3 regions of the Streptomyces sp. NPDC026377 genome follow, and region 1 is predicted to be linked to each of the others. Evidence: riboswitches for the same ligand, from Rfam matches in the RefSeq annotation. Region 1 holds a riboswitch; each other region holds the start of a gene.
What was found. A riboswitch is a leader RNA that binds a small molecule or an ion and turns the genes downstream of it on or off. The one in region 1 is predicted to bind cyclic di-AMP.

Region 1 (10,122 bases):
GCTTGGTGCGGCGCTCGGCCTCCGTGAGCGGTTCCGCGTTCGCCGTGCGCGCCAGCAGGCCCGTCGAGGAGAGCAGCACCCGGCACGGGTCGTCCGCGACCTCGAGGGGCACGGCCGCGACCGGCGCACCCGCCGACTCCAGCAGCACCGTACGCCGCTCGGTGCCGAACTTCTTGGCCACCGCGGCCAGTTCGGACGAGACCAGCTTGCGCAGCTCGCTGTCGGACTCCAGGATGCCGGTCAGCTCGTCGATCTCGCCGGTGAGCCGGTCGCGCTCGCTCTCCAGCTCGATGCGGTCGAACTTGGTGAGGCGGCGCAGCGGGGTGTCGAGGATGTACTGCGTCTGGATCTCGCTGAGCGAGAAGTGCTCGATCAGGCGCTGCTTGGCCTGCGCCGAGTTGTCACTCGACCGGATGAGACGGATGACCTCGTCGATGTCGAGGAGCGCGACGAGCAGGCCCTCCACGAGGTGCAGCCGGTCACGGCGCTTGGTGCGGCGGAACTCGCTGCGCCGGCGCACCACCTCGAAGCGGTGGTCGAGGTAGACCTCCAGGAGCTCCTTGAGGCCCATGGTGAGCGGCTGGCCGTCCACCAGCGCCACGTTGTTGATGCCGAAGGACTCCTCCATCGGCGTCAGCTTGTAGAGCTGCTCCAGGACGGCCTCCGGGACGAAGCCGTTCTTGATCTCGATGACCAGGCGCAGACCGTGCGAGCGGTCGGTGAGGTCCTTGACGTCGGCGATGCCCTGGAGCTTCTTGGAGCCGACCAGGTCCTTGATCTTGGAGATCACCTTCTCGGGGCCGACCGTGAACGGCAGTTCCGTGACGACCAGGCCCTTGCGGCGCGCCGTCACGTTCTCCACGGCCACCTTGGCGCGGATCTTGAAGGTGCCGCGGCCCGACTCGTACGCGTCCTTGATGCCGGACAGGCCCACGATCCGCCCGCCGGTCGGCAGATCGGGGCCGGGGACGAAGCGCATCAGCGCTTCCAGGTCCGCGTTGGGGTGGCGGATCAGATGGCGGGCGGCGGCGATGACCTCGCCCAGGTTGTGCGGGGGCATATTGGTCGCCATGCCGACCGCGATCCCGGTCGCGCCGTTGACCAGCAGGTTCGGGAAGGCGGCGGGCAGGGCGACCGGCTCCTGCTCCTGGCCGTCGTAGTTCGGCGAGAAGTCGACGGTGTCCTCGTCGATCGACTCGGTCATCAGCTGGGTGGCGTCGGCCATCTTGCACTCGGTGTACCGCATCGCGGCCGGCGGGTCGTCGTTGCCGAGCGAGCCGAAGTTGCCGTGGCCGTCGACGAGCGGCAGGCGCATGGAGAAGGGCTGCGCCATCCGCACCAGCGCGTCGTAGATCGACGCGTCGCCGTGGGGGTGGAGCTTGCCCATGACCTCGCCGACCACGCGCGCGCACTTCACATAGCCGCGCTCGGGGCGCAGGCCCATCTCGTTCATCTGGTAGACGATGCGGCGGTGGACCGGCTTCATGCCGTCGCGGGCGTCCGGCAGGGCCCGCGAGTAGATCACCGAGTAGGCGTACTCGAGAAAGGAGCCCTGCATTTCGTCCACGACGTCGATGTCGAGGATCTTCTCCTCGAAATCGTCCGGCGGCGGGGTCTTCGTGCTGCGGCGGGCCATCGCGGCTGCGGCTCCTTCACCAACGTGTTCTTCTTAGCGACCACCAACAAGGTCTGCTGCTGACGCCGACCATTGTGGACCGTCCCACTGACAACGCCGACCGCGACCCGGGAACTTCGCCAGGTGTCGGTGCGCTTGCATACAGTGGCAGGACTTCTTCACCGCGATCGAAGGGACGTACATGCCCATGGGTCACACGGCCACCGCCCAGGCCGGCTCCGGCGGCCTGACAGCGACCGAGCACCGGCTGGCCAACGGCCTGCGCGTGGTGCTCTCCGAGGACCACCTGACCCCGGTCGCCGCGGTCTGCCTCTGGTACGACGTGGGCTCCCGCCACGAGGTCAAGGGCCGCACCGGCCTGGCTCACCTCTTCGAGCACCTGATGTTCCAGGGCTCGCACCAGGTCCACGGCAACGGCCATTTCGAACTGGTCCAGGGTGCCGGCGGCTCGCTCAACGGCACCACCAGCTTCGAGCGCACCAACTACTTCGAGACCATGCCCACCCACCAGCTGGAGCTCGCGCTCTGGCTGGAGGCCGACCGCATGGGCTCGCTGCTCTCCGCCCTGGACGAGGAGTCCATGGAGAACCAGCGCGACGTCGTCAAGAACGAGCGCCGCCAGCGGTACGACAACGTGCCCTACGGCACGGCGTTCGAGAAGCTCACCGCGCTGGCCTACCCGGAGGGCCACCCGTACCACCACACGCCGATCGGCTCCATGGCCGACCTGGACGCGGCGACCCTGGAGGACGCGCGCGCCTTCTTCCGTACGTACTACGCGCCCAACAACGCGGTCCTCTCGGTGGTCGGCGACATCGACCCCGCCCAGACGCTCGCCTGGATCGAGAAGTACTTCGGCTCCATCCCCTCCCACGACGGCAAGCAGCCGCCGCGCGACGGCACGCTGCCCGGCGTGATCGGCGAGCAGCTGCGCGAGGTCGTCCACGAGGACGTGCCCGCGCGCGCCCTGATGGCCGCATACCGGCTGCCGCACGACGGCACCCGTGAGTGCGACGCGGCGGACCTGGCGCTCACGGTCCTCGGCGGCGGCGAGTCCTCCCGCCTCCACAACCGCCTGGTGCGCCGCGACCAGAGCGCGGTGGCGGCCGGATTCGGCCTGCTGCGCCTGGCCGGCGCCCCCTCGCTCGGCTGGCTGGACGTGAAGACGTCCGGCGGCGTCGACGTCCCCGACATCGAGTCGGCCGTCGACGAGGAGCTCGCCCGGTTCGCCGAAGAGGGCCCCACGGCCGAGGAGATGGAGCGCGCCCAGGCCCAGCTGGAGCGCGAGTGGCTGGACCGGCTCGGCACGGTCGCGGGCCGCGCCGACGAACTCTGCCGGTACGCGGTGCTGTTCGGCGATCCCCAGCTCGCGCTGACCGCCGTCGACCGGGTCCTCGACATCACCGCCGAGGAGGTGCGGGACGTGGCCCGGGCCACCCTGCGCCCGGACAACAGGGCGGTGCTGGTCTACGAGCCGACCACCGCAGAGGCAGACGAGGCGGCCGACGCCGACGCAGAGGGAGCAGAGCAGTGAGCGAGACCGGCGTGACCATGCAGTTCCACCCCCAGCCGACCGCCGGCACCGCGCGTCCCTGGGCCTTCCCCGCCCCCGACCGCTCCACCCTGCCCAACGGGCTGACCGTGCTGCGCTGCGACCGCCCCGGCCAGCAGGTCGTGGCCGTCGAGATCTTCCTGGCCGCCCCGCTGGACGCCGAGCCGGCCGGTCTGGACGGCGTCGCCACCATCATGGCGCGCGCGTTCTCCGAGGGCACCGACAAGCGCTCCGCCGAGGAGTTCGCCGCCGACCTGGAGCGCTGCGGCGCCACCCTGGACGCGCACGCGGACCACCCGGGCGTCCGGGTCTCCCTGGAGGTGCCGGTCTCCCGGCTCCCCAAGGCGCTCGGGCTGCTCGCCGAGGCGCTGCGGGCCCCCGCGTTCGCCGACGCCGAGGTCGACCGCCTGGTGCGCAACCGCCTCGACGAGATCCCGCACGAGCTGGCCAACCCCGCGCGCCGCGCCGCCCAGCAGCTCTCCAAGGAGCTCTTCCCGGCCGGCGCGCGCATGTCGCGCCCGCGCCAGGGGACCGAGGAGAGCGTGGCGCGGATCGACGCGGCGGCGGTACGGGCCTTCTACGAGGCGTACGTCCGCCCCGCCGCGGCCACCGCCGTGGTCGTGGGCGACCTGGGCGCCACCGACCTGGACGCGGTCCTGGCGGACACCCTGGGCGCCTGGACGGGCACCCCGGCCCAGGAACGCCCGATGCCCCCGGTCACCGCCGACGACACCGGCCGCGTGGTCATCGTGGACCGGCCCGGCGCCGTCCAGACCCAGCTCCTGATCGGCCGGATCGGCCCGGACCGCCACGACCGCGTCTGGCCCGCCCAGGTGCTGGGGACGTACTGCCTGGGCGGCACCCTCACCTCCCGTCTGGACCGCGTCCTGCGCGAGGAGAAGGGCTACACCTACGGAGTGCGCTCCTACGGCCAGGTGCTGCGCTCCGGCCCCGAGGGCACCGGCGCCGCCATGCTCGCCATCAGCGGCTCGGTGGACACGCCCAACACCGGCCCGGCCCTGGACGACCTGTGGACGGTGCTGCGCAAGCTCGCCGCCGAGGGGCTGACGGACGCCGAGCGCGAGACGGCCGTGCAGAACCTGGTGGGCGTGGCCCCGCTGAAGTACGAGACGGCCGCCGCCGTCGCCGGGACACTGGCCGACCAGGTCGAGCAGCACCTCCCGGACGACTTCCAGGCGCGGTTGTACGCGCGCCTGGCCGACACCGGCACCGTGGAGGCCACGGCGGCGGTCGTCAGCGCCTTCCCGGTGGACCGTCTGGTGACGGTCCTCGTCGGGGACGCGGCACAGATCGCGGAGCCCGTCAAGGCGCTCGGCATCGGTGAAGTCACCGTCGTGGCGGGCTGATTGGGCCGTCCGCCGAAGGCGGGCGGACGGGCCGGATGGGGACCCCGGTGGCCGAGTGGCCGCCGGGGTCCGCCTTTATGCCCGTTTTGTTAGGGAGGTTGCCTGTCTGTCATGTGGCGTGCGCAACAAAAAGACGTGTCTGTTTGGTGATTGAAAGATCAGCCGTCTAGCGTCAGTCCGGCTGTCCGTCACCACCCGTCGCAGCCGCGGCACCGGACAGCGATCGCCGAGTCCCCAATGGCGCGAGCCAGGGGAGCCGGGGACCCACTCAGTCCCTGGGGTGAATCGGAAGCCTCCGCCCGCGGAGGGGCCCGTAGGAGACCTTCCAGCTCCGAACCCGTCAGCTAACCCGGTAGGCGAGATGGAAGGAAAGGAACCGCCTCTCCATGGCGTTCACCCGTGCCACCGGGAAGCACCGCCGGCCCAGCGCCGTGTCGCGCAAGAGCGCGAACATAGCGGGCATCGCCACCCTCGCCACCGCCGGCGTCGTGGGCACCCTCGCCTCCCCGGCCATGGCCGCCGACAGCTCGGCGTCCGCCGCCGCCTCGGTCGAGGACACCGGCATCACCCAGGCCATCGTGATCGGTGACTCGCTCGCCGACCGGATCGACGCCCAGGCCGCCGCCCAGAAGCACGCCGCCGACAAGGCCCGCGCCGCCGCCGAGGCGAAGCGCAAGGCCGAGGCGAAGGCCAAGGAGGAGCGCGAGGCCAGGGAGCGCGCCGCCCGCGAGGCCGAGCGCAAGCGCCTCAACTCCTTCGTCGCCCCGATCGACGGCGGTTACGTCTCCACCGGCTACAAGAGCGGCGGCTCGATCTGGTCCTCCGGCAGCCACACCGGCATCGACTTCCACGCGGGCGAGGGCACCCCGGTGCACGCGGTCGGTCTGGGCACCGTCGTCGAGGCGGGCTGGGGCGGCGCCTACGGCAACAACATCGTGATCCGGATGAACGACGGCACGTACACGCAGTACGGCCACCTCTCGTCCATCGGGGTGTACGTCGGCCAGCGCGTCGAGCCGGGCCAGCAGATCGCCCTCTCCGGCAACACCGGCAACACCACCGGCCCGCACCTCCACTTCGAGGCCCGCACGGGCCCGGCGTACGGCTCGGACATCGACCCGATCGCGTATCTGCGCTCGCACGGCGTCAACGTCTGACCCGGCCGTCCCCGCATCCCGACCGCAAGCCCCCGGAGCGCATCGCGCCGGGGGCTTCGGCGTGCCGTCCGGCGCGCGCGCCCGTCCATGGCCAAAAGATATGCCTGGCATACGGCACGTCACCGGGAATTAACAGACGCTGGAATAGAGTCGCCGAACAGGCGTCGATCGACCGCGTTTCGCGGGGATTAAGGCGGAGGTTCGGTCATGCGCATTCCCGCGCAATCGGTATGCACGGCAATCCGCGACGACATCGTCTCGGGGCTCTTCGCACGCGGCAGCCGGCTCACCGAGGAAGTGCTAGCCCGGCGGTACGGCGTCTCCCGCGTGCCCGTCCGCGAGGCGCTGCGCACCCTGGAGTCCGAGGGGTTCGTCACCACGCGCCGGCACGCCGGGGCGTGTGTCGCCGAGCCGACCGAGCAGGAGGCCGCCGACCTGCTCGAACTGTGCGCCCTGCTGGAGCCGCTGGCCGCGTCGCGGGCCGCCGCCCGGCGCACCGAGGCCCATCTCAAGGTGCTGCGCGGCCTGGTCAGGCTCGGCCAGGACCGCGTGCGGCGGGCCCAGGGCGAGGATCTGCGCTCCCTGGGCGTCTGGTTTCACGAGACGCTCGCCCAGGCCTCCGGCAGCCCCGGCCTCATCGCGCTGCTCACCCAGCTGCGGCACAAGATCGCGTGGATGTACGTGGCGGAGCAGCCCGCGCTGCCCGCCGAGTACTGGGCGGAGCACGGGGCGCTGGTGGACGCGCTGGCCCGCGGCGACGCCGAGCGGGCCAGGATGCTGGCCGCCCGCCACGCCGAGCGCGCGTTTTCCGCCTATCGGCTGCGGCGCCCGGCGGACGTGAGGATCCCGCAACATGCCGTAAACACCGCGAGCGCCCGTGCTTAACAGGTTCGCCGTATACAAAGGGGTGATTCGGCGGGGCGGATTCGTGCTGCCCGAAAGTGGCGCGGAATGCACGGGCGGGGTCGGCCGGTCCGCGTTACCGGGCGCATAAGCCGGAGCAGTACCTATGGGAAAAGGAAAGGAGCCGCAGACCCGGAATTCGGGTCCGCGGCTCCGATCGCGAAGTGCGGTGACACGCGGTGCGCCGGGACGGCGGCGCGGCGCCGGTTCCCGGCCGGCCGCAGTCGGCGGGATCGCGCCCGCCGGGCCGGGGCAGCCGGACCGGTCGGCCGGCTCAGACGGTCTCGGGGAGCTCCTCGAGACCTTCCTCGACCAGCTTCGCCAGACGGTCCAGGGCCGCGTCGGCGCCCTCCGCCTCGGAAGCCAGCACGATCTCCTCGCCGCCCTGCGCGCCCAGGCCGAGCACCGCGAGCATGGAGGCGGCGTTGACCGGGTTGCCGTCGGCCTTGGCGATCGTCACGGGGACGCCGGAGGCCGTGGCGGCGCGGACGAAAAGGGAAGCGGGGCGGGCGTGCAGGCCCTCGGCCCAGCCGACATTGACGCGGCGCTCAGCCATGGTGATGCCCTTCGAGATCTCTCACGGTTGTCTAGACCAGTCTCTCATGTCCTGCGCGGTGCTCGTGCCGACGTCGGTCCCGGATCCGGCGGCCCCTCGGCCCGGGCGCCCTCTCCACCTTGCCCCCTACCTTGACCCGACCCAACCGGCCCCGCGACCCGTAGGCTGCCCGTATGCAGGCTCCGCAGGAGAAGACGCAGGACCCCGCGTACCCGGCCCACTGGGAGGCCGACGTCGTGCTGCGCGACGGGGGGACCGCGCGGATCAGGCCCATCACGACCGACGACGCGGAGCGGCTCGTCTCGTTCTACGAGCAGGTGTCGGACGAGTCCAAGTACTACCGCTTCTTCGCGCCCTACCCCCGGCTCTCCGCCAAGGACGTGCACCGCTTCACCCATCACGACTACGTGGACCGGGTGGGGCTCGCGGCGACGGTGGGCGGGGAGTTCATCGCGACCGTCCGCTACGACCGGATCAACGCCCAGGGGCGGCCCGCCTCGGCGCCGGCCGACGAGGCGGAGGTGGCGTTCCTGGTCCAGGACGCCCACCAGGGGCGCGGGGTCGCCTCCGCGCTGCTCGAACACATCGCGGAGGTCGCGCGCGAGCGGGGGATCAGACGGTTCGCGGCGGAGGTGCTGCCCGCCAACAACAAGATGATCAAGGTGTTCACGGACGCGGGCTACCAGCAGAAGCGGTCCTTCGAGGACGGCTCGGTCCATCTCACGCTGGATCTGGAACCGACCGCCGAGTCGCTGGCGGTGCAGCGCGCGCGTGAGCAGCGCGCCGAGGCCCGCTCGGTGCAGCGTCTGCTCGCCCCCGGCTCGGTGGCCGTGATCGGCACCGGCCGCGCGCCGGGCGGCGTGGGCCGCACGGTGCTGCGCAACCTCTTGGGGGCGGGGTTCACCGGGCCTGTGTACGCGGTCAACCGGGCCCTCCCGGAAGGAGGTTCCGAGATCGACGGCGTCCGGGCGGTCCGCTCGCTCGGCGAGCTCGGGGAGCCGGTCGACCTCGCCGTCGTCGCCGTCCCGGCCGAACGGGTGCCGGAGGCGGTCGCGGAGTGCGGCGAGCACGGGGTGCAGGGACTGGTCGTGCTGTCCGCCGGGTACGCCGAGAGCGGCGCGGCCGGGCGCGAACGCCAGCGCGAACTGCTGCGCCAGGTGCGGTCGTACGGGATGCGGCTGATCGGGCCCAACGCGTTCGGCGTCATCAACACCGCGCCCGGGACGCGGCTGAACGCCTCGCTCGCGCCCGAGCCGCCGCGGCGCGGGCGGATCGGCCTGTTCACCCAGTCGGGCGCGATCGGCATCGCGCTCCTGTCGGGGCTGCACCGGCGGGGCGCGGGCCTGTCGGCGTTCATCTCCTCGGGCAACCGGGCGGACGTCTCGGGCAACGACATCCTCCAGTACTGGTACGAGGACGCGGACACGGACGTGGTCCTGCTGTACCTCGAATCCATCGGCAACCCGCGGAAGTTCACCCGGCTCGCGCGGCGGACGGCCGCGGTGAAGCCGGTGGTCGCGGTGAAGGGAGCCCGGCACAGCGGCTCGACCCCGCCGGGCCACGCGGTCCCGGTGACCCGGGTCCCGGACAAGGCGGTCTCGGCGCTGCTGCGCCAGGCGGGCGTGATCCGGGTGGACACCGTGACCGAGCTGGTCGACGCGGGCGTCCTCCTCGCGGGCCAGCCGCTCCCGGCCGGGCCGCGCGTCGCCATCCTCGGCAACTCGGAGTCCCTCGGCCTGCTCACGTACGACGCCTGCCTCACGGAGGGGCTGCGCCCGCACCCGCCGGTCGACCTGACGACGGCGGCCACCCCCGAGGACTTCCGCGACGCGCTGGTCCGGGCCCTGGCGGACGAATTCTGCGACGCGGTGGTGGTCACGGCGATCCCCTGGATGGGCGAGCCCGGCCACCCCGACGAGGCCCTGGCCACGGCCCTCCACCAGGCCACGACGACGGCCCCGGGCAAGCCGGTGGCGGTGGTGCACGTGGAACTGGGCGGCCTGGCAGAAGCCCTGGCAAGCGCGGCAAGCACGGCCCCCCGCACAACACCCCCTCGCCCCCAGCCGACGGCCCCGGCGGACGTGCGGAGCCACCCCCTGACGGAAATCCCGGGCCGGAGCCCCGAGGACGCCCGGAGCCACACCCCCGCCGGGGGCCCGGGCCACAGCCCCGAGGAGCCCCACGGACACGCCTCCACCGGGACCCGGGGGCGCACCCCGAGCCATACCCCCACCGGCCTCACGGGGCGCGGCCCCGAGGACGCCCGGAGCCACACCCCCTCCGGGAGCCAGGGCCACACCCCCGGGGAGAGCCGGGTGAGCGCCCCCACCGGGCTCCCGGGGCACAGCCCCGAAGGGGTGCAGGGGCGCAGCCCCGCCGGGGGGCCGGGGGCGGAGCCCCCGGGGAGGTTCTCCCTTCTCGGCCCGCCCCCACCCCCGGAGGGTTTCGGGAAGGGGCGGGGCGGGGGAGAACCTGCCGCCCACCACGCACCCGCAGCCGCCTCCACACCTACCCCCACCCGCATCCCCGCCTACCCCGCCGCGGAACGAGCGGTCCGCGCCCTCGCCGAGGCCGTCCGTTACGGGCAGTGGCGACGCCAGGCCGCCGAGCAGGGCAGGGTGCCGCAGTACGACGACATCGACGAGACGGGCGCCGCGGCCGACATCGAGCGGCTGCTCGGGGACGCGGACCCCAGGGGCACCACCCTGCCCGCCGAGGCCGCCGCCACCCTCCTCGCCCGGTACGGCATCCCCGTACGCCGAGCCCTGCCCGCCCCCCACCCCGACGCCGCCGTCGCGGCCGCCGCCCGCCTCGGCTACCCCGTCGCCCTCAAGACCACCGCCCCGCACCTGCGCCACCGCCCCGACCTCGGCGGCGTCCGCCTGGAACTCGCCGACGAGGAGCAACTGCGCCGCGCCTACGCGGAGTTGACGCACGCCCTGGGCAAGCCA
Region 2 (10,122 bases), on a different contig from region 1:
GGCCAGAAGGGTCAACGACCTCGGTGCGCAACGCGGTCTGACGCTTCGTTACGACAAGACATCGGTGGCCCGCTGGGTCTCCAAGGGGATGGTGCCGCAGGGCGCCGCGCCCCATCTGATCGCGGCGGCCATCGGCGCCAAGCTCGGCCGCCCGGTGCCGCTGCACGAGATCGGGCTCGCCGACGCCGACCCGGCGCCCGAGGTCGGTCTGGCGTTCCCGCGCGACGTGGGCGAGGCGGTCCGCTCCGCGACCGAGCTCTACCGGCTCGATCTGGCCGGGCGGCGGGCGGGCGGCGGCATCTGGCAGTCGCTGGCCGGATCCTTCGCGGTCACCGCGTACGCGACCCCGGCCTCCCGCTGGCTCATAACCCCCGCCGACTCGTCGGTGGCGCGCGACCACGACGGGGCGGCCGGGACACCGCTGAAGGTCGGCCACAGCGATGTGGCCAAACTCCGCGAGGCGGCGGAGGACGCCCGCCGCTGGGACTCCAAGTACGGGGGCGGGGACTGGCGTTCGTCGATGGTTCCCGAGTGCCTGCGGGTGGACGCGGCCCCTCTGCTGCTCGGCTCGTACTCGGACGAGGTCGGCCGGGGCCTGTTCGGGGCGACCGCGGAGCTGACCAGACTGGCCGGCTGGATGGCCTTCGACACCGGCCAGCAGGAGGCCGCGCAGCGCTACTACATCCAGGCGCTGCGCCTGGCGCGCGCGGCGGCCGACGTGCCGCTGGGCGGCTATGTGCTCGCCTCCATGTCGCTCCAGGCCACCTACCGGGGCTTCGCCGACGAGGGCGTGGACCTCGCGCAGGCGGCCGTCGAGCGCAACCGGGGCCTGGCGACCGCCCGCACCATGAGCTTCTTCCGGCTCGTCGAGGCACGCGCGCACGCGAAGGCGGGGGACGCGCTCGCGGCCGGCGCCGCGCTCAAGGCCGCCGAGTCGTGGCTGGAGCGCTCCCGGGACGGCGACGCGGACCCCTCCTGGCTGGGCTTCTACTCCTACGACCGCTTCGCCGCCGACGCGGCCGAGTGCTACCGCGACCTGAAGGCCCCGCGCCAGGTGCGCCGCTTCACCGAGCAGGCGCTGTCGCGTCCCACCGAGGAGTTCGTGCGCTCGCACGGCCTGCGGCTCGTGGTCTCGGCGGTGGCCGAGCTGGAGTCGGGCAATCTGGACGCCGCCTGCGCCGCGGGCACGCGCGCGGTGGAGGTCGCGGGACGGATCTCCTCGGCACGCACCACCGAGTACGTACGGGACCTGCTGCACCGCCTGGAGCCCTACGGGGACGAGCCGCGCGTGGTGGAGCTGCGGGAGCGGGCCCGGCCGCTCCTGGTGGCCCCGGCGTAGATCACTTCCGCCACGGGTTTACCGGCATTGTCAGTGGGCCAGTGCACTATCTGGGGTGGGAGGTGTGGTGGTGACCGCGTACGACTGTGACGTGCTGGTGATCGGCGGCGGGATCGTCGGTCTGTCGACGGCGTATGCCCTGGCCCAGGCCTCGCCCGGCACCCGGGTGACCGTCCTGGAGAAGGAGCCCGGCCCCGCCCGCCACCAGACCGGGCGCAACAGCGGGGTGATCCACAGCGGCATCTACTACCGTCCCGGCTCCCTCAAGGCGCGGTACGGGGTGCGGGGAGCGGCCGAGATGGTGGCGTTCTGCGCCGAGCAGGGTCTGCCGTACGAGGTGACCGGCAAGCTCATCGTGGCCACCGACCGCACCGAGCTGCCGAGGCTGCACGCCCTGGTCCAGCGCGGCCGGGAGAACGGCATCCCGGTGCGCGAGCTGGGCCCCGCCCAGATCGCGGAGTACGAGCCGGAGGTCCAGGGCCTCGCCGGGATCCACGTCGCCACGACCGGCGTCTGCGACTACCCGGCGGTGGCGGCCCGCCTGGCCGAGCTGTCCGGAGCCGAGATCCGGTACGGGACGGAAGTCCTCCGGATATCGCGCCGCCCCGACTCGGGTGTGGCCGTGCGCACCTCGACCGGGGCGGTGATCCGGGCCCGGGCGCTGGTGAACTGCGCGGGGCTGCACTGCGACCGGGTGGCACGCCTGGCCGGGGACGACCCGGGGATGCGGATCGTGCCGTTCCGGGGCGAGTACTACGACCTGGCGCGGCCCGGCCTGGTCAAGGGCCTGGTGTATCCGGTGCCGGACCCGGCCTTCCCCTTCCTCGGGGTGCATCTGACCCGGGGGATCGGCGGCGGCGTCCACGTCGGGCCGAACGCGGTCCCGGCCGCGGCCCGCGAGGGCTACGACTGGCGCACGGTCCGCCCCGCCGAGCTGGCCGCCACCCTGAGCTGGCCCGGGACCTGGCGCATCGCCGCCCGCCACTGGCGGTACGGGGCGGGTGAGATCCACCGCTCGCTCTCCCGCCGCGCCTTCACCGAGGCGGTCCGCCGACTGCTCCCCGACGTCCGGGACGAGGACCTGCGCCCCGCCCCCTCCGGGGTGCGCGCCCAGGCGGTGCTGCGCGACGGCACCCTGGTCGACGACTTCCTCATCCGCGAGGCGCCCCGCACGATCCACGTCCTGAACGCCCCGTCCCCGGCGGCCACCGCGTCCCTGCCGATCGGGCGCGAGGTGGCCCGGCGGGCGCTGGGGGTGCTGGGGGCGGCGCGGGTGTAGCGGGCCGTCGTCGGGCCGCGGCACGTAGAATCGGCTCATTGTGTCTGAGCTGCCGCCCCCCGCCCCCGCCCGTCGCCCCAAGGGCGAGCCCCGGTTCCCCGGGGGTCCCGTCGCCGACCCCGCCGGGTCCCACCACGAACGGCGCATCCGCAGTTTCCAGCCGCGCCGCAGCCGGGTGACCACCGGCCAGGGCGAGTACCTGGAGCGGCTGTGGCCCCAGTGGGGCCTCGACATCGACGGGCACGGCACGCTCGACCTGGACGAGATGTTCGGCGGGCTGCCGGTCGTCCTGGAGATCGGCTTCGGGATGGGCGAGGCGACCGCCGAGATGGCCGCCGCCGACCCCGGCACCGGCATCCTCGCCGTCGACGTCCACACCCCCGGCCAGGGCAACCTCCTCGGCCTCGCCGAGCGCGGCGGCCTCACCAACGTCCGGGTCGCCAACGGCGACGCGATCATCCTGCTGCGCGAGATGCTCCCGCCCGAGTCCCTCGACGGGCTGCGCGTCTACTTCCCCGACCCCTGGCCCAAGAAGCGCCACCACAAGCGCCGCATCATCCAGCCCGACTTCCTCACCCTGGCCGCGCCCCGGCTCAAGCCCGGCGCCCTGCTGCACTGCGCCACCGACTGGGAGCCGTACGCCGAGCAGATGCTTCAGGTGCTGACCGCGCACCCCGCGTTCGAGAACACCCAGGCGGACGGCGGATACGCGCCCAGGCCCGCGTTCCGGCCACTCACCCGCTTCGAGGGGCAGGGCCTGGACAAGGGCCATGTGGTCCACGACCTGCTCTTCACCCGCGCGGCCGAGCTCCCCTCCGCCTGACGGCGACCCCACGCACCGTCGCGGATTGTCCCTACCCCTCGTTAGGGTCGTCTGGTGTCGTCCGAGTCGCTTCCGCAACGCCAGCCGCCGGGCCCGCTCCAGCCGGTCCCGGAGCGCGGCGCCGAGCCCCGGTTCGACGCCGTGCCGGAGCGCGCCAAGTGGCGCTACCGGCCGCGGCGCGACTTCTGGCGCTCCAGGGCGCTGCGGGCCGGCGCGCTGATCACCCTGCTCGCCCTGTGCGGTCTGGTCATCTTCGCGATCGTGCGGGACCAGACCGGCACCGAGGGGTTCCTGGTGGGGCTCGCGCTCGCCGTGCTGCCGGTGCCGCTGCTGGTCACCGCGTTCCGCTGGCTCGACCGGGTGGACCCGGGCCCCTGGCGCAACCTGCTGTTCGCCCTCGCCTGGGGGGCGTGCGCCGCCGCCCTTGTGGCGATCATCGCCAACTCGTTCGCGACCAAGTGGATAGCCACCGCGACCGCCGACCCGTCCTCCGCCGACCACCTGGGCGCCACCGTGATCGCGCCGGTCGTCGAGGAGAGCGCCAAGGCGGCGGCCGTGCTGCTGCTGTTCCTTTTCCGCAGACGGGACTTCAAGGGGATAGTCGACGGCGTCGTCGTGGCGGGCTTCACCGCGACCGGCTTCGCCTTCACCGAGAACATCCTGTACATCGGCAACGCCTTCGGCGAGGACCAGGTCAGCCATACCGCCGGGCTCGCCTCGACGACGGCGGCGACGTTCTTCGTCCGGATCGTGATGTCGCCGTTCGCGCACCCGCTCTTCACGGTCTGCACCGGCATAGGCTTCGGGGCCGCGGCGCTCGCGGCCCCGGGCCGCCGCAGGCGCCGGATCTGTCTGCCGGTGCTCGGCCTGCTGTCCGCGATGGGGATGCACGCGCTGTGGAACGGCTCGTCCTCGTTCGGGACGTACGGCTTCTACCTGGTGTACGCCGCGTTCATGGTGCCGGTCTTCGGTCTGCTCACCTGGCTGGCGGTCTGGAGTCGCCAGCGGGAGCTGCGCACGGTCGCGGCGGAGCTGCCGGCGTACGCGGCGGCGGGCTGGCTGGGCCCGGCCGAACCGCTCGCGCTCTCCTCGATGCGGGCCCGCTCGATGGCCCGCGACTTCGCCCACCGCACCTTCGGGGGCAAGCGGGCGGCCCGGACGGTCGCGGAGTACGAGGCGTTCGCGACGGCCCTGGCGTTCCTGCGCCGACGGGCCCGCCACTCCCAGGCCGGGCCGGACTTCACGGCCCGCGAGCAGGAGCTGCTGCACCACCTGTGGGCGCGCCGGGAGGTGGCCGGCCCCGCGCTGCTGTACGCGGCGGGCGCGGCGGGCCGCGTCTGGATCCCGTCGCAGCCCTACCCGTACGGCCACCAGGCCCCGTACGGGAACCAGAGTCCGTACGGGAACCAGCCGCCGTACGGCTACCCCCGGACCCCGTACGGCAGCCGGCCCCCGTACGGCTACGGCCAGGCCCCCTCCCCGTACAACCCCTACCGGCGCTGAGGTCTACGGGGCCTATGGGATCTACGGGATCTACGAGGTCTACGCCGAGGCGGTCTTCAGCTCGCTCAGCTCCGCGTCCGTGAGCTCCAGGTCCGCGACCGCGAGGAGCGCGGGCAGCTGCTCGACGGTCCGGGCCGAGGCGATCGGGGCGACCACGGTCGGCTGCGCGGCGAGCCAGGCGAGGGCCACGCTCGCGGGCTCGACGCCGTGCGCCCGCGCGACGCGGTCGAGCGCGGCCAGCACCTTCACGCCCCGCTCGGTACCGAGGTGCTGGGCGGCGCTCCCGGCCCGGGCGCTCTCGACGTCCTGGCCGGGGCGGTACTTGCCGGTGAGGAAACCGGAGGCGAGCGAGTAGTACGGCACGGCGGCCAGGCCCGAGCGGCCCGCGGTGTCCTGGAGGGCGCCCTCGTAGGTGTCGCGCGAGACCAGGTTGTAGTGCGGCTGGAGGGCGACGTACTTGGCCAGGCCCTCGCGGTCGGAGAAGTCCAGCGAGTCCTGGAGCCGCTCCGGGGAGATGTTGGAGGCGGCCACCGCACGCACCGTGCCGTCCTTGACCAGCTGGTCGAGGGCGGTGACGATCTCCTCGACGGGGACGGACTCGTCGTCGAAGTGCGTGTAGTACAGGTCGATGTAGTCGGTGCCCAGGCGGCGCAGCGACTCCTCGGCGGCGGCCTTGATGGTGGGGGCCGCGAGGCCCTTGAAGGAGGCGTGCGCGCCGCCCTTGGTGGCGATGACGACGTCCTCGCGGTTGCCGCGCGCCGCCAGCCACTTGCCGATGATCCGCTCGGACTCACCGCCCTCGTTGCCCGGGACCCACGCCGAGTAGACGTCGGCGGTGTCCACGAAGTTGCCGCCCGCCTCCGTGTACGCGTCGAGCACCGCGAACGAGGCGGCCTCGTCGGCGGTCCAGCCGAAGACGTTGCCACCCAGGGCGAGCGGGAAGACGGACAGGTCGGAGGAGCCCAGGGGGCGCAGAGTGGTCATGGGGGGTGAACGGGCTGACGGTGCACGCCTATTCCGCGCCCCCCGTCGCCGGGCGGGCGCCCTACGGATTCAGGCCCTTCGACCGCAGCCACGCCATCGGGTCGACTCCCGAGCCGCCCGGGGTGTGCACCTCCAGGTGCAGATGCGGACCCGTCACGTTGCCGGTGGCGCCGACGCGGCCGATGGTCTCGCCCGTCGTCACCTTCTGCCCGGCGCTGACCGCGATGGAGGACTGGTGGCAGTACCAGACCTCCGAGCCGTCCTCCAGCTCGACGACCGTGCGGTAGCCGTACGAACCGGACCAGCCGGCCGACTTGACCGTGCCGCCGTGGACCGCCTTGAGCGGGGTGCCGGTGGGGGCGGCGAAGTCGAGGCCGGTGTGGTGGCCGGAGGACCACATCGAGCCGGCCTCGCCGAAGGTGGAGGTGATCGTGTACGAGGCGACCGGGAGCGAGTAGCTCCTGGCGAGCTCGGCCAGCCGCTCCTGCTCGGCCTTCTTCGCGGCGGCCTCCTCGGCGGCCTTCTTCTCCGCCGCCGCCTTCTGCTGGGCGGCGCTCTGCGCGGCCTTCGCCTCGGCCGCCGCCTGCTGGGCCGCGGCCTTCTCGGCGGCCGCCCTGGCCTCGGCGTCGGCGCTGCTGCGCTGCTGCTCGGCCTGCTGGAGGATACGGGCGCGCAGGGCCTCGCCGGCACCGGTGGCGCCCTGTTCGGCCGCGGCCGGGGAGACGCCCGCCATGGTGAGGGGGGCGTTCGCGACGGCCTGGTCCGCCTGGGCCTGCGGTGCGGCGCCGGGCCTGTCGTCGCCCGCGATACCGGTGATCAGCGCGCCCACGCCCGGCAGGGACTTCACATCGGGGAGATTGTCCGCGACGGAGTCGGGCAGGGATATGGAGACCGGCGGCTTGCTCTGCGCGGTGGCCATGCCTCCCGCGCCGACGGCCGCGATGACGCCGACGCCGAGGACGGTGGAGCTGCGGGCGAGCCCGCCGCGCTGCTTGATCACGCGGTGGCGGCCGCGCACCGAGGACACGGATTCCTCCGTGGGGTTCCACTCCTCCCACACCTCGGTGTCGCTGGGCGCGGTCCCGTACAGGGTGACGGGGGGAAGCGGCGGGGTGCCGAGGGCAGGCTCGTTGGACGCCACGGGGCGGCGTGCTCCTTTCCTTCCTATCGCCTACCGGGTTGGCGGTGGGGGTCCCCCCCTGCTCCTTGAGAGTTCGGGGGAGGGTTCGGAGCAGGAAGGTCTCCTACGGGCACTCTTCGGCGGTGCGAAGGTGCTCGATTCACCCCAAGGTGGTGGTTCCCCGGTTCCCTTGCGGAATTCGGCGCGTGCGCACGGTGCCGCCTCTACGACGGCTGGGACGACCGCGCTGCGTTATCGAACGTTAATAGACAGGCGGACCGGATTCCAAGCCGTTCCCCCTAATCGCCGGCGACAGTAACTGACGTTCCGTCATAAGGCATGCGCTCGGGCGTCGTTAGGCCACGGCCCGTCACGGCACCACCGGCATCGTCCGCCGCCGCTCCGGCTGTCGCGCCCCGGGCCGCCCCACCGCCAGCAGCGCCATGTCGTCGCTCGCGCCCCCGCCCGTATGTCTGCGCACATCGTCGACGAGCGCGTCCAGGACCTCCTGCGGCCCCGGGAAGATCCGGCCGCGCAGCCGCTCGTGCGGGTCGTAGAAGACCCCGGGCGGCCGGGCCGAACGCGCCTCGGAGAGGCCGTCGGTGTAGAACAGCAGCGTCGCCCCGAGCGGGAAGGGGTACGTGTCCGCCCGGTCCGGCCACACCCCCAGCTCCGCCATCCCCAGCGGCAGCGCGGGATCAAAGGGGGCGAGCGCGTCCAGTGCCCCGTCGGCGTGGAGCAGCAGCGGTTCGGGATGGCCCCGGTTCACCAGGCGTACGGCCGTGGCGTCGCGCGGGATCTCGGCGAGCACGGCCGTGGTGAACCCCTCGACGGCGTCCAGGCCGTCGCGCCGGGTGCCCTCCCGGGTCAGCGCGCGCTCCAGCCGCCCGGCCACCGCCTCCAGCGTCTCCTCCTGCTCGGCCGCCTCCCGGAACGCCCCGATCACCACGGCCACCGCCTCGACCGCCTCAAGCCCCTTGCCGCGTACGTCCCCGACGACCAGGCGCACCCCGTACGGCGTGTCCTGGACGGCGAAGAGGTCCCCGCCGATGAACGCGTCCGCCTGCGCCGCCTCGTACCGCGCGGCCACCTGGAGGCCGCCGATCCGCTCGGCGGGCGTCGGCAGGACGGCGCGCTGGGCGGTCTCCGCGATGACCCGTGCCGAGGCCAGGCGTTCGCCGCTGCGGCGCAGCATGCCGTTGGTGAGCAGGGCCAGTACGCCCACGGTGGTGACGGTGAACAGCTCGCTGACCGCCTCCCCGGTGCTGGGGATGTCGTGGAAGTACTCGGTGAACAGCACCGCCCCGACCGCCGAGGCGCCCGCGGCGGCGGTGCCGCGCGGGCCGAAGAAGGGGGCGGCGATCAGCGGGGCGGCGGCGAACAGGGCCGCCGCGGTGAGGTCGGGCGGGGTCGTCACGTCGAGGACGACCCCGGCGACCAGCAGCAGCGCGGGCAGGGCGCGCACGAGGGCCGGACGCCGGGAGCCCTCCCGGCCGCCGCCGTCCGTTCGCTGCCGCACCTGTGGTCTCCCGCCCGTCCGCAGGGGCGCCGCCGTTCCCTCGCGCCCCACCCAGGGTGCCGGGCCGGGCCGCCGGCCGCGAACGCTCCTCCGCCAACCGGGTGCGCTCCGCGGCCCCTCAGTGCCGGTCGGCGCCGGTCGCGATCAGCCGAGCCCGGCACCGGCGGGGCCCGGCCCGGCCGTGCACACAGGTCCCCCGGGCGTGGCGGCGGGCCGCCGCCGGGCCACCGTGGGCGGTGGGGACGCCGCCCTTGGCGTGCGAGGGCGCGGAGATCCAGGGCGCGGCGGGCGACAGGGGCAGCGAGAGCGGCAGGGAGAGACACATCAGCAGCGCGCACAGGGCGAGGAAGAGCGGCACCGCGGGCGCTCTGCGCCGCGTCGCCGCCCGCGGCGGTCCGCCCGCATGGTCGCGCATAGCAAACGCGAGACTACTGTACGCGCACGCGCTCGCGCGGCGGGGCGGGGAAATGCCGAAGGCCCGGCACATTCGCATGTGCCGGGCCCAAGGACTTCAGTAGCGGGGACAGGATTTGAACCTGCGACCTCTGGGTTATGAGCCCAGCGAGCTACCGAGCTGCTCCACCCCGCGTCGGTAAACACAACTGTACGGCATGCGGGACGGTGCTCCGTACCGCTTTACGGACCGCACCGCGCTCACGCCGACCAGTGGCCGCGCGAGGCGGCCAGCACGAAGCCCGGACCGAAGCCGATGATCAGGCCGGACTGCCCGTCGGCGGGGGCCTGGGCGAAGGTGCGGGCCAGCACGTCGAGGACGGCCGAGCCGCCCAGGTTCCCGTTGACGGCCAGGCTCGCCCAGGCGTGCCGCAGCGCGCCGTTGTCGCGGTCGCCGTCCAGGCCGAACCCGGCGGCCGCGTCCTGGAGCACCCGGGGTCCGCCGGGGTGGACGACCGCGAAGTCCAGGGCCTTGCCGCTGCCGCCGAGCCAGCTGCGCACCGCCGGGAGGCTGTCGCCCAGCGAGGCGGTGGCGGCGGTCGTGGAGTCGAAGTGGAGCCCGGCCCCCGAGAGGCGGCCCCGGTAGCGGTCGAGGCTGTCGGGCAGGACGTACTCGAAGGTGTCCTCGATGACGAAGCTGGGCCCGCTCCAGGCCGGGGCGCCCGAGACGACGACCGCGCCCGAGCCGTCCCCGAAGAGCACCTTGTAGATCATCGACTCCCGGCTGGTGTCGGTGTGGTTGTACGTGGCCGTCGACAGGCACTCCGCGACGACGACCAGGACGTGGGAGCCGGGGTGGGCGGCGATGTCCTGGTCCGCCCTGACCAGGCCGTGCGCGCCGCCCGCGCAGCCCACGGTGGCCATGGGGACGCGGCGCACGTCCGGGCGCAGGCCGAGCGCGCGGACGAGGCCGATGTCGAGGGACGGCACGGTCCAGGAGGTGGTGTGGCTGGTGATCAGGCAGTCGATGTCGCTGGGGGCGAGGCCGGCGTGGGCCAGGGCCTGTCGTCCGGAGCGGACGGCGAGTTCCAGGGCGTCCTCGTATGCCGCTCTGTTCCGCTCCTCGACGGTGGCATTTCCGGCCACGGTCGGGGCGTGCAGC
Region 3 (10,122 bases), on a different contig from region 1:
CGCCATCTGCGACCTGCTGGGCGTCCCGCGCGAGGACCAGGACGACTTCCGGGACTGGGCCGGGATGATGATCCGGCACGGCAAGGGCCCGCGCGGCGGCGTGGCCCGCTCGGTGAAGAAGATGCGCGGCTACCTCCTCGAACTCATCCACCGCAAGCGGGAGAACCCGGGCGAGGACCTCATCTCCGGCCTCATCCGCGCCAGCGACCACGGTGAGCACCTCACCGAGAACGAGGCCGCGGCGATGGCCTTCATCCTCCTGTTCGCCGGGTTCGAGACCACCGTGAACCTCATCGGCAACGGCATGTACGCGCTGCTGCGCGACCCCGGGCAGCGCGAGCGGCTGCAGGCCTCGCTCGCGGCCGGGGAGTCGGACCTGCTGGACACCGGCATCGAGGAACTGCTGCGCTACGACGGGCCCGTGGAGATGGCCACCTGGCGCTTCGCCACCCGCCCGCTGACGATCGGGGGCCAGGACATCGCTGCGGGCGACCCGGTGCTGGTCGTGCTGGCCGCCGCCGACCGCGACCCCGAGCGCTTCGACGACCCCGACACGCTCGACCTCGGCCGCCGCGACAACCAGCACCTCGGCTACGGCCACGGCATCCACTACTGCCTGGGCGCACCCCTGGCCAGACTGGAGGCGAGGACCGCGCTGGCCACCTTGTTGAGGCGCCTGCCTGACCTGCGCCTAGCGGCAGATCCTGCCGATTTGCGCTGGCGGGGCGGCCTGATCATGCGTGGACTGCGCACGCTTCCGGTCGCGTTCACACCCAGCGGAACTGACGGTCCGTCAAAACTGTGATGTTCGCGTTATCGCGGGTGCATCGACTTGTGACAAGCGTTCGAGTACGGCTACGTTCACCCCTCGACTCGCCAAACCAGGCTTCCCGCCCGGCTCAGCAGTCATAGACGTAGTCACACGGAAGGCCACAGCATGCGCTCCGGGAACGGACGGCACCGCCGCCCCCGCCAGGCTCCCGCACTCGTCGTCGCGGCGGGGGTGACCGGCTCGGCCCTCGCCCTTCCGCTCTTCGCGGCGAGCGGCGCCAGCGCCGCCACCGCGTCCACCTGGGACAGCGTGGCGGAGTGCGAGAGCGGCGGCGCCTGGAGCGCCGACTTCGGCAACGGACTGTACGGCGGGCTCCAGTTCTCCCAGGAGACCTGGCAGGAATACGGCGGCACGGCGTACGCCGAGCGCGCCGACCTGGCCAGCCGGGCGCAGCAGATAGCGGTCGCCGAGAAGGTGCTCGCGGCGAAGGGCCCGAAGGCCTTCACCAGCTGCTCGGGGATCTCCGGGCTCACCACGGGCGGCGGCGCCCCGTCCGTGGACCCGGGCGCCACGCCCTCGCCGTACGTCCCCTCCGAGGAGGGGGCCGCGACCCCGGACACCACGGCCACGCCGTCCGCGCCCGCCAAGAAGCCGCCGGCGTCCACCACGCCGTCCCCGTCGTCCTCGACCGCCCCCAAGTCCTCCACGACGCCCTCGGCGCCGTCCACGGGCGCGAGCGGCAAGCCGGGCTCCACCGGCACGGACGGCGCGACCGAGCCCGCCGGCACGGCCACCGGCCCCGCCACGGGGTCCGCCACCGGCGGCAAGCACCGCGGCACCCCGGACCCGGCCGAGACCGGTACCCCCGCGACCACCGAGCCGGGCAATACGGACAACGCTCATGAATCGGGGCGTCACGCCTCGCGAGGTGACGCCGAGTCACGCGAGTCGGGCGATGTGCTCGCCGCCGAGGGCGACTACACCGTCCGCCCCGGCGACAATCTGTGGGACATCTCGCGCTCGCACAAGGTCGAGGGCGGCTGGTCCGCGCTCTACAAGGCGAACAAGAAGACGATCGGCGCCGACCCGAACCTCATCCTGCCTGGCCAGAACCTTGATCTGAACCCGGCGAAGACGGACAACCCGGCCCCGGTCAAGGGGTAGTTCAGGGGCCTATGTCCACTTCTGCGCAAGTGAGACATGGGTCTCTTTCCGTCAACTGCCCTGTCCCGTCCGTCCGGTACGCGCCTTACGCCCCCGACCTGCGGAAACGGGGGTTGCGGGAGGGTCGGGAGGGGCGATTTCTCCCTGATGTGCCCCTTTGAACATCAGGGGTTGGTGTGTTTACGGTCGAAGCGCTCGTCACCACGGGCCCCTTCGACCGGGAACGCCGAATCCTGCCGCCGGTCGCGGGGAACAGTCGACGCTCTGTGCGCCGTAGGCAGGAGCGGGGGACCCAAGGTAAGCGCCGGGCCCGGCCGTTGAGGGACGTACGCCATACGGCGAGACGTACGAAGCGGCCAGGGAACGGCTTGGGGTGAAGACGCGCCACTGGGCGCGGCCGGGCCACTCACTCGCCCGAACCCGACAGCTCACCTCGCAGGCGTCGGTGAGGAGAACTCCATGCTGCTTTCCGGCAAGGGCAAGCACCGCCGCCCGTCCAAGGCCGTCCGAGTCGTCACGCTGGCCGGTGTCACCGGTGCCGCTGTCGCCGCCCCGCTGATGGCCGCCGGCTCCGCCTCCGCCGCCTCCGTCTCCACCTGGGACGCCGTCGCCCAGTGCGAGTCCGGCGGCAACTGGTCCATCAACACCGGCAACGGCTACTACGGCGGTCTGCAGTTCTCGCAGTCCTCCTGGGCCGCGGCGGGCGGCACGCAGTACGCCTCCCGCGCCGACCTGGCCAGCAAGGGCCAGCAGATCGCCACGGCCGAGCGGCTGCTCGCCATGCAGGGCCCGGGTGCCTGGTCCTGCGCCGGCGCGGGCAACCTGACCGCCGGCGGCTCGGCCGCGAACGTCGACACGTCCGGCTCCCCGGCCACGCCGAAGAAGGCCGCGCCGAAGAAGGCCGCGCCGAAGAAGGCCGCGCCCAAGGCCGCGCCCGCCCCGAAGCGCGAGTCGGCCCCCGCCTCGCGCGGCGAGTCCCGTCCGGCCCCGGTCAAGACCGGCGACGGCGAGTACCAGGTGAAGGCCGGGGACACCCTGGGGTCCATCGCCTCGGCGCACGGGGTCAAGGGCGGCTGGGAGAAGCTGTTCGAGCTGAACAAGGACGTCGTCAAGGACGCCAACCTGATCTACGTGAACCAGCAGCTCCACCTGAGCTGAGCCTCCTCCCGGCCCGGGGGTGCGGGGCCTGCGGTCCGTCTGTGGCCGAGCACACGGCCCCCACCCCCCTTCTTGGGCCGGGGGCCGGTGGCGGGTTGCCCGCGCCCCTTCCGAGCCGGGATTTCGTCCGCGGGCCGTCGCTGGCTGATCGCGCAGTTCCCCGCGCCCCTTCTCGGCCGGGGGTTCGCCTGCGGCCCGGTGGTGTGTTGCCCGCGCAGTTCCCCGCGCCCCTGTAGGTGCCCGCACCACCAGGGGCGCGGGGAACTGCGCGCCAAGCCCCAGCCGGTCCGCGGACAAAGGCGCACCTAGGCACCCGAAGGGGCGCGGGGAACTGCGCGACCAGCCCCCACCGGGCCGCAGACGAATACGCACCGCATCCCGCAGGGGACCCGCACCGCATCCCGCAGGGGACCCGCAGGGCGCGGGGGTTTGTTTTGTTCGGGAACATTTTGCCCCCCGTTTCGTCCCACGGGCCGGTCGGTCGGCTGGTGGATGCCCCGGAGCCGGTTAGGCTCAGGGGTGCCGGACCACGCGGCCCGGCGTTTTCCGCGTCACATCCCAGAAGGAGATGCTCGTGCCGTCCATCGACGTCGTCGTAGCCCGGGAAATCCTGGACTCCCGAGGCAACCCCACGGTCGAGGTCGAGGTCGGCCTCGACGACGGCAGCACCGGCCGTGCCGCCGTCCCCTCCGGCGCCTCCACGGGCGCCTTCGAGGCCATCGAACTGCGTGACGGCGACCCCAGCCGCTACCAGGGCAAGGGCGTCGAGAAGGCCGTCCTCGCCGTGATCGAGCAGATCGGCCCGGAGCTCGTCGGCTACGACGCCACCGAGCAGCGCCTGATCGACCAGGCGATGTTCGACCTGGACGCCACGGACAACAAGGGCTCGCTCGGCGCCAACGCCATCCTCGGCGTCTCGCTCGCCGTCGCCCACGCCGCCTCCGAGGCCAGCGACCTGCCGCTCTTCCGCTACCTGGGCGGCCCGAACGCGCACCTGCTGCCCGTTCCGATGATGAACATCCTCAACGGTGGGTCGCACGCCGACTCCAACGTCGACATCCAGGAGTTCATGATCGCCCCGATCGGCGCGGAGTCCTTCTCCGAGGCGCTGCGCTGGGGCACCGAGGTCTACCACACCCTCAAGGCCGTCCTGAAGCGCAAGGGCCTGTCCACCGGCCTCGGCGACGAGGGCGGCTTCGCCCCGAACCTGGACTCCAACCGCGCCGCCCTGGACCTGATCCTGGAGGCCATCAAGGAGGCCGGTTACACCCCGGGCAAGGACGTCGCGCTCGCCCTCGACGTCGCCGCGTCCGAGTTCTACAAGGACGGCAAGTACGAGTTCGAGGGCCAGTCCCGCACGGCCGCCGAGATGACCGACTACTACGCGGAGCTCGTCGCCGCGTACCCGCTGGTCTCCATCGAGGACCCGCTCTTCGAGGACGACTGGGCCGGCTGGAGCACCATCACCGCCCGGCTCGGCGACCAGGTCCAGCTCGTCGGTGACGACCTGTTCGTGACCAACCCCGAGCGCCTCGCCCGCGGCATCGAGGAGAAGTCGGCCAACGCCCTGCTGGTGAAGGTCAACCAGATCGGCTCGCTGACCGAGACCCTCGACGCCGTCGAGCTGGCCCAGCGCAGCGGCTTCAAGTGCATGATGTCGCACCGCTCCGGCGAGACCGAGGACGTCACCATCGCCGACCTCGCCGTCGCCACCAACTGCGGCCAGATCAAGACCGGCGCCCCGGCCCGCTCCGAGCGCGTCGCCAAGTACAACCAGCTGCTGCGCATCGAGGAGATCCTCGACGACGCCGCGGTGTACGCGGGCCGCAGCGCCTTCCCGCGCTTCCGCCCCGCGAACCAGTAGGCACGGCCAGGGCCCACCGCCCTGTCGTACGTACGTCCCCGGCCGCGGTCCCGTACCGTGTCCGGGGACGTTGTACGTACGTGAGGGGAGCGGGGCGACATGGCCAAGGGCAACCGGGACCGGTTCTCCACCGCGGCCCGGCTCAAGGTGCTCGGCGAGCAGACCGCGGCCCGTGTCTACCGGTCGCAGAGCAAGCGCCAGGCACGCCGCTCCCGGCTCACCGGGCGGGCCGCGCTGCTCGCCCTGGTGATGTGCTCGCTGGTGGTGGCCCTCGCGTACCCGATGCGCCAGTACGTGTCGCAGCGCGGCGACATCGCCGAGGAGCGCCGCAAGGAGCACGACGCGGCCGCGCAGGTCGAGCGGCTGCGCGACGAGAAGGCGCGGCTCCAGGACGACGCGTACATCAAGCGGCTGGCCCGTGAGCACCTGCACATGCAGTTCCCGGGCGAGACCGGCTACACCGTGACCGACCCGTCGGCCGGCAAGGGCCGCCGCGACGGCAAGGCCGCCACCGGCCGCCCCTGGCACCAGAACCTCTGGGACGGCGTGGACAAGGCCGACCGCCCCGGCGACTGACGACGTGAACCGCCGGCGACCGATCCAGACAGACAGAGACTGAGACAGATACCGCGATGGAAACGCCCCCGCCCCGCACTCCCCGCACCGAGCCGACCGAGGCGGACATCGCCGCCTTCCAGGAGCAGCTGGGCCGCCCGCCGCGCGGACTGCGCGCGATCGCGCACCGCTGCCCGTGCGGCAACCCCGACGTGGTCGAGACGGCCCCCCGGCTGCCCGACGGCACGCCCTTCCCGACGACGTACTACCTGAGCTGCCCGAGGGCCGCGTCGGCGATCGGCACGCTGGAGGCCAACGGCGTCATGAAGGAGATGACGGAGCGTCTGGCGACCGACCCCGAGCTGGCCGCGGCCTACCGCGCCGCCCACGAGGACTACATCGCCCGCCGTGACGCCATCGAGGTCCTGGAGGGCTTCCCCAGCGCGGGCGGCATGCCGGACCGGGTGAAGTGCCTGCACGTGCTGGTCGGCCACTCGCTGGCGGCAGGCCCCGGCGTCAACCCGCTGGGCGACGAGGCGATCGCGATGCTCCCCGAGTGGTGGGCGAAGGGCCCCTGCGTCACCCCCTGCGTGCCCGGGGAGGACGGGAAGTGACCCGGGTCGCCGCCATCGACTGCGGGACGAACTCGATCCGCCTCCTGGTCGCCGACGCGGCCCCGGCCACCGGTGAACTCCTCGACCTGGACCGCCGGATGACGATCGTGCGCCTGGGCCAGGGCGTGGACCGCACGGGCCGCCTGGCCCCCGAGGCGCTGGAGCGCACCTTCGCGGCCTGCCGCGAGTACGCGGCGGTCATCGAGGAGTTCGGCGCCGAGCGCGTGCGCTTCGTGGCCACCTCCGCCTCGCGCGACGCCGAGAACCGGGACGCGTTCGTCCGGGGCGTGGTGGACATCCTGGGCGTCGAACCCGAGGTGATCACCGGCGACCAGGAGGCCGAGTTCTCCTTCACCGGCGCCACCAAGGAGCTGCACGCCGACGGCGACTACCTGGTGGTCGACATCGGCGGCGGCTCCACCGAGTTCGTGGTCGGCTCGCGCCATGTGCGGGCGGCCCGCTCGGTGGACGTGGGGTGCGTCCGGATGACCGAGCGCCACCACCCCGGGGACCCGGCCACGCCCGAGCAGATCGCGGCGATGAGGGCGGACATCGAGGCCGCCCTGGACGAGGCCGGGCGCACGGTCCCGCTGCGCGAGCCGCGCACCCTGGTGGGTCTCGCGGGTTCGGTGACCACGGTCGCCGCGATCGCGCTCGGCCTGCCCGCGTACGACTCGGCGGCGATCCACCACTCCCGTATCCCCTACGAGGACGTCAAGCGGGTCACCGAGCGCCTGCTGTCCTCCACCCACGAGGAGCGCACGGCGATCGGGGTGCTGCACCCCGGCCGCGTCGACGTGATCGCCGCGGGCGCGCTCGTCCTGACGGCCGTCATGGAGCGCACGGGGGCCTCGGAGGTCGTGGTGAGCGAGCACGACATCCTCGACGGAATCGCCTGGTCGATCGCGTGAAACCGGCTCCGGAGGGCCCCTGGCGGGCCCTCCGGAGCACCCTCCGCGAGAAAGTTCGTGAAGTTCTTCACAAGGAAAACCCGCTCGTCGGCCCCGAATGGGGGCGGTGGGCCTCTCTTCTGTAGGCCGCACGGCTCAACAGGGCGCGATCCAGGGGGTCGACCCGGTGTTACGAGCGTGTTTCCCGACCCAGTGGTCTAGCCCACGCGCGGCTGTGAGGGCCAGTTCAGGAGGGGTGAACAACGTTCTCCCCGGTACCTTGGTTCCCTCCGGCCACCATGACCTCGGTCACGTGGGCCGCGAAGTGTAGCAGAGACCCCGTCGGACCTTGTGAAGGGGCGCACGAGCGAGGCTCCACAGGGGGGTGGATACTCGATGGCATGAGCACCACGGAGCGTCCCCGAATCCTCGTCGTAGGCGGTGGGTACGTAGGCCTGTACGCGGCACGGCGCATTCTCAAGAAGATGCGCTACGCCGAGGCGACCGTCACGGTCGTCGACCCGCGGTCGTACATGACGTACCAGCCCTTCCTCCCCGAAGCCGCCGCAGGCAGCATCTCCCCGCGCCACGTCGTCGTCCCGCTGCGACGCGTCGTGCGCGGAGCCGAGGTGCTCACCGGCCGTGTCACCAGCATCGACCAGGACCGCAAGGTCGCCACGGTCTCGCCGCTCGTCGGTGAGGCCTACGAGCTGCCCTTCGACTACCTGGTCGTCGCCCTCGGCGCGGTCTCCCGCACCTTCCCGATCCCCGGCCTCGCCGAGCAGGGCATCGGCATGAAGGGTGTCGAGGAGGCCATCGGTCTGCGCAACCACGTCCTGGAGCAGCTGGACAAGGCCGACTCCACGACCGACGAGGACGTCCGCCGCAAGGCCCTGACCTTCGTCTTCGTGGGTGGCGGCTTCGCCGGCGCCGAGACGATCGGCGAGGTCGAGGACATGGCCCGCGACGCGGCCAAGTACTACACCAACGTGAAGCGCGAGGACATGCGCTTCATCCTCGTCGACGCCGCCGACAAGATCCTTCCCGAGGTCGGGCCGCAGCTCGGCAAGTGGGGCAAGGAGCACCTGGAGGGCCGCGGGGTCGAGATCTACCTCTCGACGTCCATGGACTCCTGCGTCGACGGTCACGTGGTGCTGAAGAACGGCCTGGAGGTCGACTCCAACACCATCGTGTGGACCGCGGGCGTCAAGCCCAACCCGGCGCTGGCCCGCTTCGGCCTGCCGCTCGGCCCGCGCGGCCACGTCGACACCGCCCCCACCCTCCAGGTCCAGGGCACCGACTACATCTGGGCCGCGGGCGACAACGCCCAGGTCCCGGACCTCGCCGCCCGCAAGGCCGGTGTGGAGAACGCCTGGTGCCCGCCGAACGCCCAGCACGCGCTGCGCCAGGCCAAGGTCCTCGGCGACAACGTGGTCTCCGGCATGCGGGGCTTCCCGCAGAAGGAGTACGCCCACGCCAACAAGGGCGCGGTGGCGGGCCTCGGCCTCCACAAGGGCGTCGCGATGATCGTCATGGGCAAGATGAAGATCAAGCTCAAGGGCCGTCTCGCCTGGTACATGCACCGTGGCTACCACGGTCTGGCCGTGCCCACCTGGAACCGCAAGATCCGTGTCTTCGCCGACTGGACGCTCGCGATGTTCCTGAAGCGCGAGGTCGTCTCGCTGGGCGCCATGGAGACTCCGCGCGAGGAGTTCTACGAGGCCGCCAAGCCCGCCCCGGCCCCGGCCGCGAAGGTCGAGGAGAAGGCGAAGGCCTCCTGACCCCGGTCAGCCTCCCCTAGCAACGCCCGAAGGGGCCGTCCGCCATCCGTGGTGCGGGCGGCCCCTTCGGCGTGCGCGCCCGGCGGCCCCGCCGCACGTCACCCCGGTACGCCCGTGGCGCCGTAGCGGGACGGCCGGTGCCCGGGGCAATCTTGTCCGGGCAAGGTGCTGGGCTCGCCGGGGACGACTTCACGGAAGGTGTGCGCCATGGCCGACGCCGCCACGCGGCTGACCGCTCTCGCCCGCGGACTCCTGGGCGAGGAGCTCCCGGTCCGCGTCCGCGCCTGGGACGGCAGCGAGGCGGGCCCGCCGGGCGCCCCGGTGCTCGTGCTGCGCCACCGCCGCGCCCTGCGCCGGCTGCTGTGGAAGCCGGGCGAACTGGGCCTGGCCCGCGCCTGGGTGGCCGGTGAGCTCGACATCGAGGGGGACCTCTACCGGGCTCTGGACCTGGTGGCCGGGCTGCTCTGGGAACGCGGCGGGCCCGCGGTCCGTCCCCTGCGCGATCCGGCGCCGCGGGCCGCCGTCCGCGAGCTGCTGCGGCTCGGCGGGCCCCTGCCGCCGCCCGCCCCGCCCGCCGAGGAGCTGCGCCGGCGCAGCGGCCCGCTGCACACCAGACGCCGCGACCGGCAGGCCGTCAGCCACCACTACGACGTGGGCAACGCCTTCTACGAGCTGGTCCTCGGCCCCTCGATGGTCTACTCGTGCGCCTACTGGGAGCACCCCGGCGCCACCCTGGAACAGGCCCAGTACGACAAGCTGGAGCTGGTCTGCCGCAAGCTCGGCCTCGCCGGGGGCGACCGGCTGCTCGACGTCGGCTGCGGCTGGGGCTCGCTGGCCCTGCACGCCGCCCGCCACCACGGCGCCCGGGTCGTCGGCATCACCCTCAGCGCCCAACAGGCCGCCCACGCCCGCAAGCGCGTCGCCGAGGAGGGCCTGGCCGACCGGGTCGAGATCCGGGTGCAGGACTACCGGGACGTCGGGGACGGGCCGTACGACGCGATCTCCTCGGTGGGGATGGCCGAGCACGTGGGCTCGGTGCGCTACCGGGAGTACGCGGACGACCTTTACGCCCTGCTGAGGGACGGCGGGCGCCTGCTCAACCACCAGATCGCCCGGCGCCCCGGGGGCGACGAAGCCGGCTACCACGTGGACGAGTTCATCGACGCGTACGTCTTCCCCGACGGGGAGCTGGCCCCGCTCGGGCGGACGCTGGCGACCCTGGAGGACGCCGGGTTCGAGGCGCGGGACGTGGAGGCGCTCCGCGAGCACTACGCGCTGACCCTGCGCCGCTGGGTGGGCAACCTGGAGGCGGACTGGGCGCGGG

Region 2: it holds a riboswitch for cyclic di-AMP, as region 1 does, so the genes downstream of both, ACZ4MU_RS04080 (M23 family metallopeptidase) here and ACZ4MU_RS25340 (M23 family metallopeptidase) in region 1, are expected to answer to the same signal.
Region 3: it holds a riboswitch for cyclic di-AMP, as region 1 does, so the genes downstream of both, ACZ4MU_RS00390 (transglycosylase family protein) here and ACZ4MU_RS25340 (M23 family metallopeptidase) in region 1, are expected to answer to the same signal.

What each region holds. Positions count from the first base shown of each region.
Region 1 covers NZ_JBVHPV010000013.1:151,123-161,244, forward strand. The annotation lists gene ACZ4MU_RS25325 (DNA gyrase/topoisomerase IV subunit A) at 1-1,636, opposite strand, end outside; gene ACZ4MU_RS25330 (M16 family metallopeptidase) at 1,818-3,170, shown strand; gene ACZ4MU_RS25335 (M16 family metallopeptidase) at 3,188-4,555, shown strand; cyclic di-AMP (ydaO/yuaA leader) riboswitch at 4,770-4,929, shown strand; gene ACZ4MU_RS25340 (M23 family metallopeptidase) at 4,942-5,712, shown strand; gene ACZ4MU_RS25345 (GntR family transcriptional regulator) at 5,920-6,597, shown strand; gene ACZ4MU_RS25350 (HPr family phosphocarrier protein) at 6,890-7,171, opposite strand; gene ACZ4MU_RS25355 (bifunctional acetate--CoA ligase family protein/GNAT family N-acetyltransferase) at 7,345-10,122, shown strand, end outside.
Region 2 covers NZ_JBVHPV010000001.1:918,555-928,676, reverse strand. The annotation lists gene ACZ4MU_RS04105 (MFS transporter) at 1-1,339, shown strand, start outside; gene lhgO (L-2-hydroxyglutarate oxidase) at 1,410-2,618, shown strand; gene trmB (tRNA (guanosine(46)-N7)-methyltransferase TrmB) at 2,659-3,441, shown strand; gene ACZ4MU_RS04090 (PrsW family glutamic-type intramembrane protease) at 3,496-4,944, shown strand; gene ACZ4MU_RS04085 (aldo/keto reductase) at 4,984-5,928, opposite strand; gene ACZ4MU_RS04080 (M23 family metallopeptidase) at 5,990-7,069, opposite strand; cyclic di-AMP (ydaO/yuaA leader) riboswitch at 7,082-7,263, opposite strand; gene ACZ4MU_RS04075 (PP2C family protein-serine/threonine phosphatase) at 7,419-8,567, opposite strand; gene ACZ4MU_RS04070 (hypothetical protein) at 8,686-8,982, opposite strand; tRNA gene ACZ4MU_RS04065 (tRNA-Met) at 9,083-9,156, opposite strand; gene ACZ4MU_RS04060 (PhlD) at 9,222-10,122, opposite strand, start outside.
Region 3 covers NZ_JBVHPV010000001.1:85,634-95,755, reverse strand. The annotation lists gene ACZ4MU_RS00400 (cytochrome P450 family protein) at 1-805, shown strand, start outside; gene ACZ4MU_RS00395 (transglycosylase family protein) at 938-1,936, shown strand; cyclic di-AMP (ydaO/yuaA leader) riboswitch at 2,196-2,393, shown strand; gene ACZ4MU_RS00390 (transglycosylase family protein) at 2,396-3,094, shown strand; gene eno (phosphopyruvate hydratase) at 3,669-4,958, shown strand; gene ACZ4MU_RS00380 (FtsB family cell division protein) at 5,058-5,534, shown strand; gene ACZ4MU_RS00375 (DUF501 domain-containing protein) at 5,591-6,127, shown strand; gene ACZ4MU_RS00370 (Ppx/GppA phosphatase family protein) at 6,124-7,038, shown strand; gene ACZ4MU_RS00365 (NAD(P)/FAD-dependent oxidoreductase) at 7,419-8,798, shown strand; gene ACZ4MU_RS00360 (class I SAM-dependent methyltransferase) at 9,006-10,122, shown strand, end outside.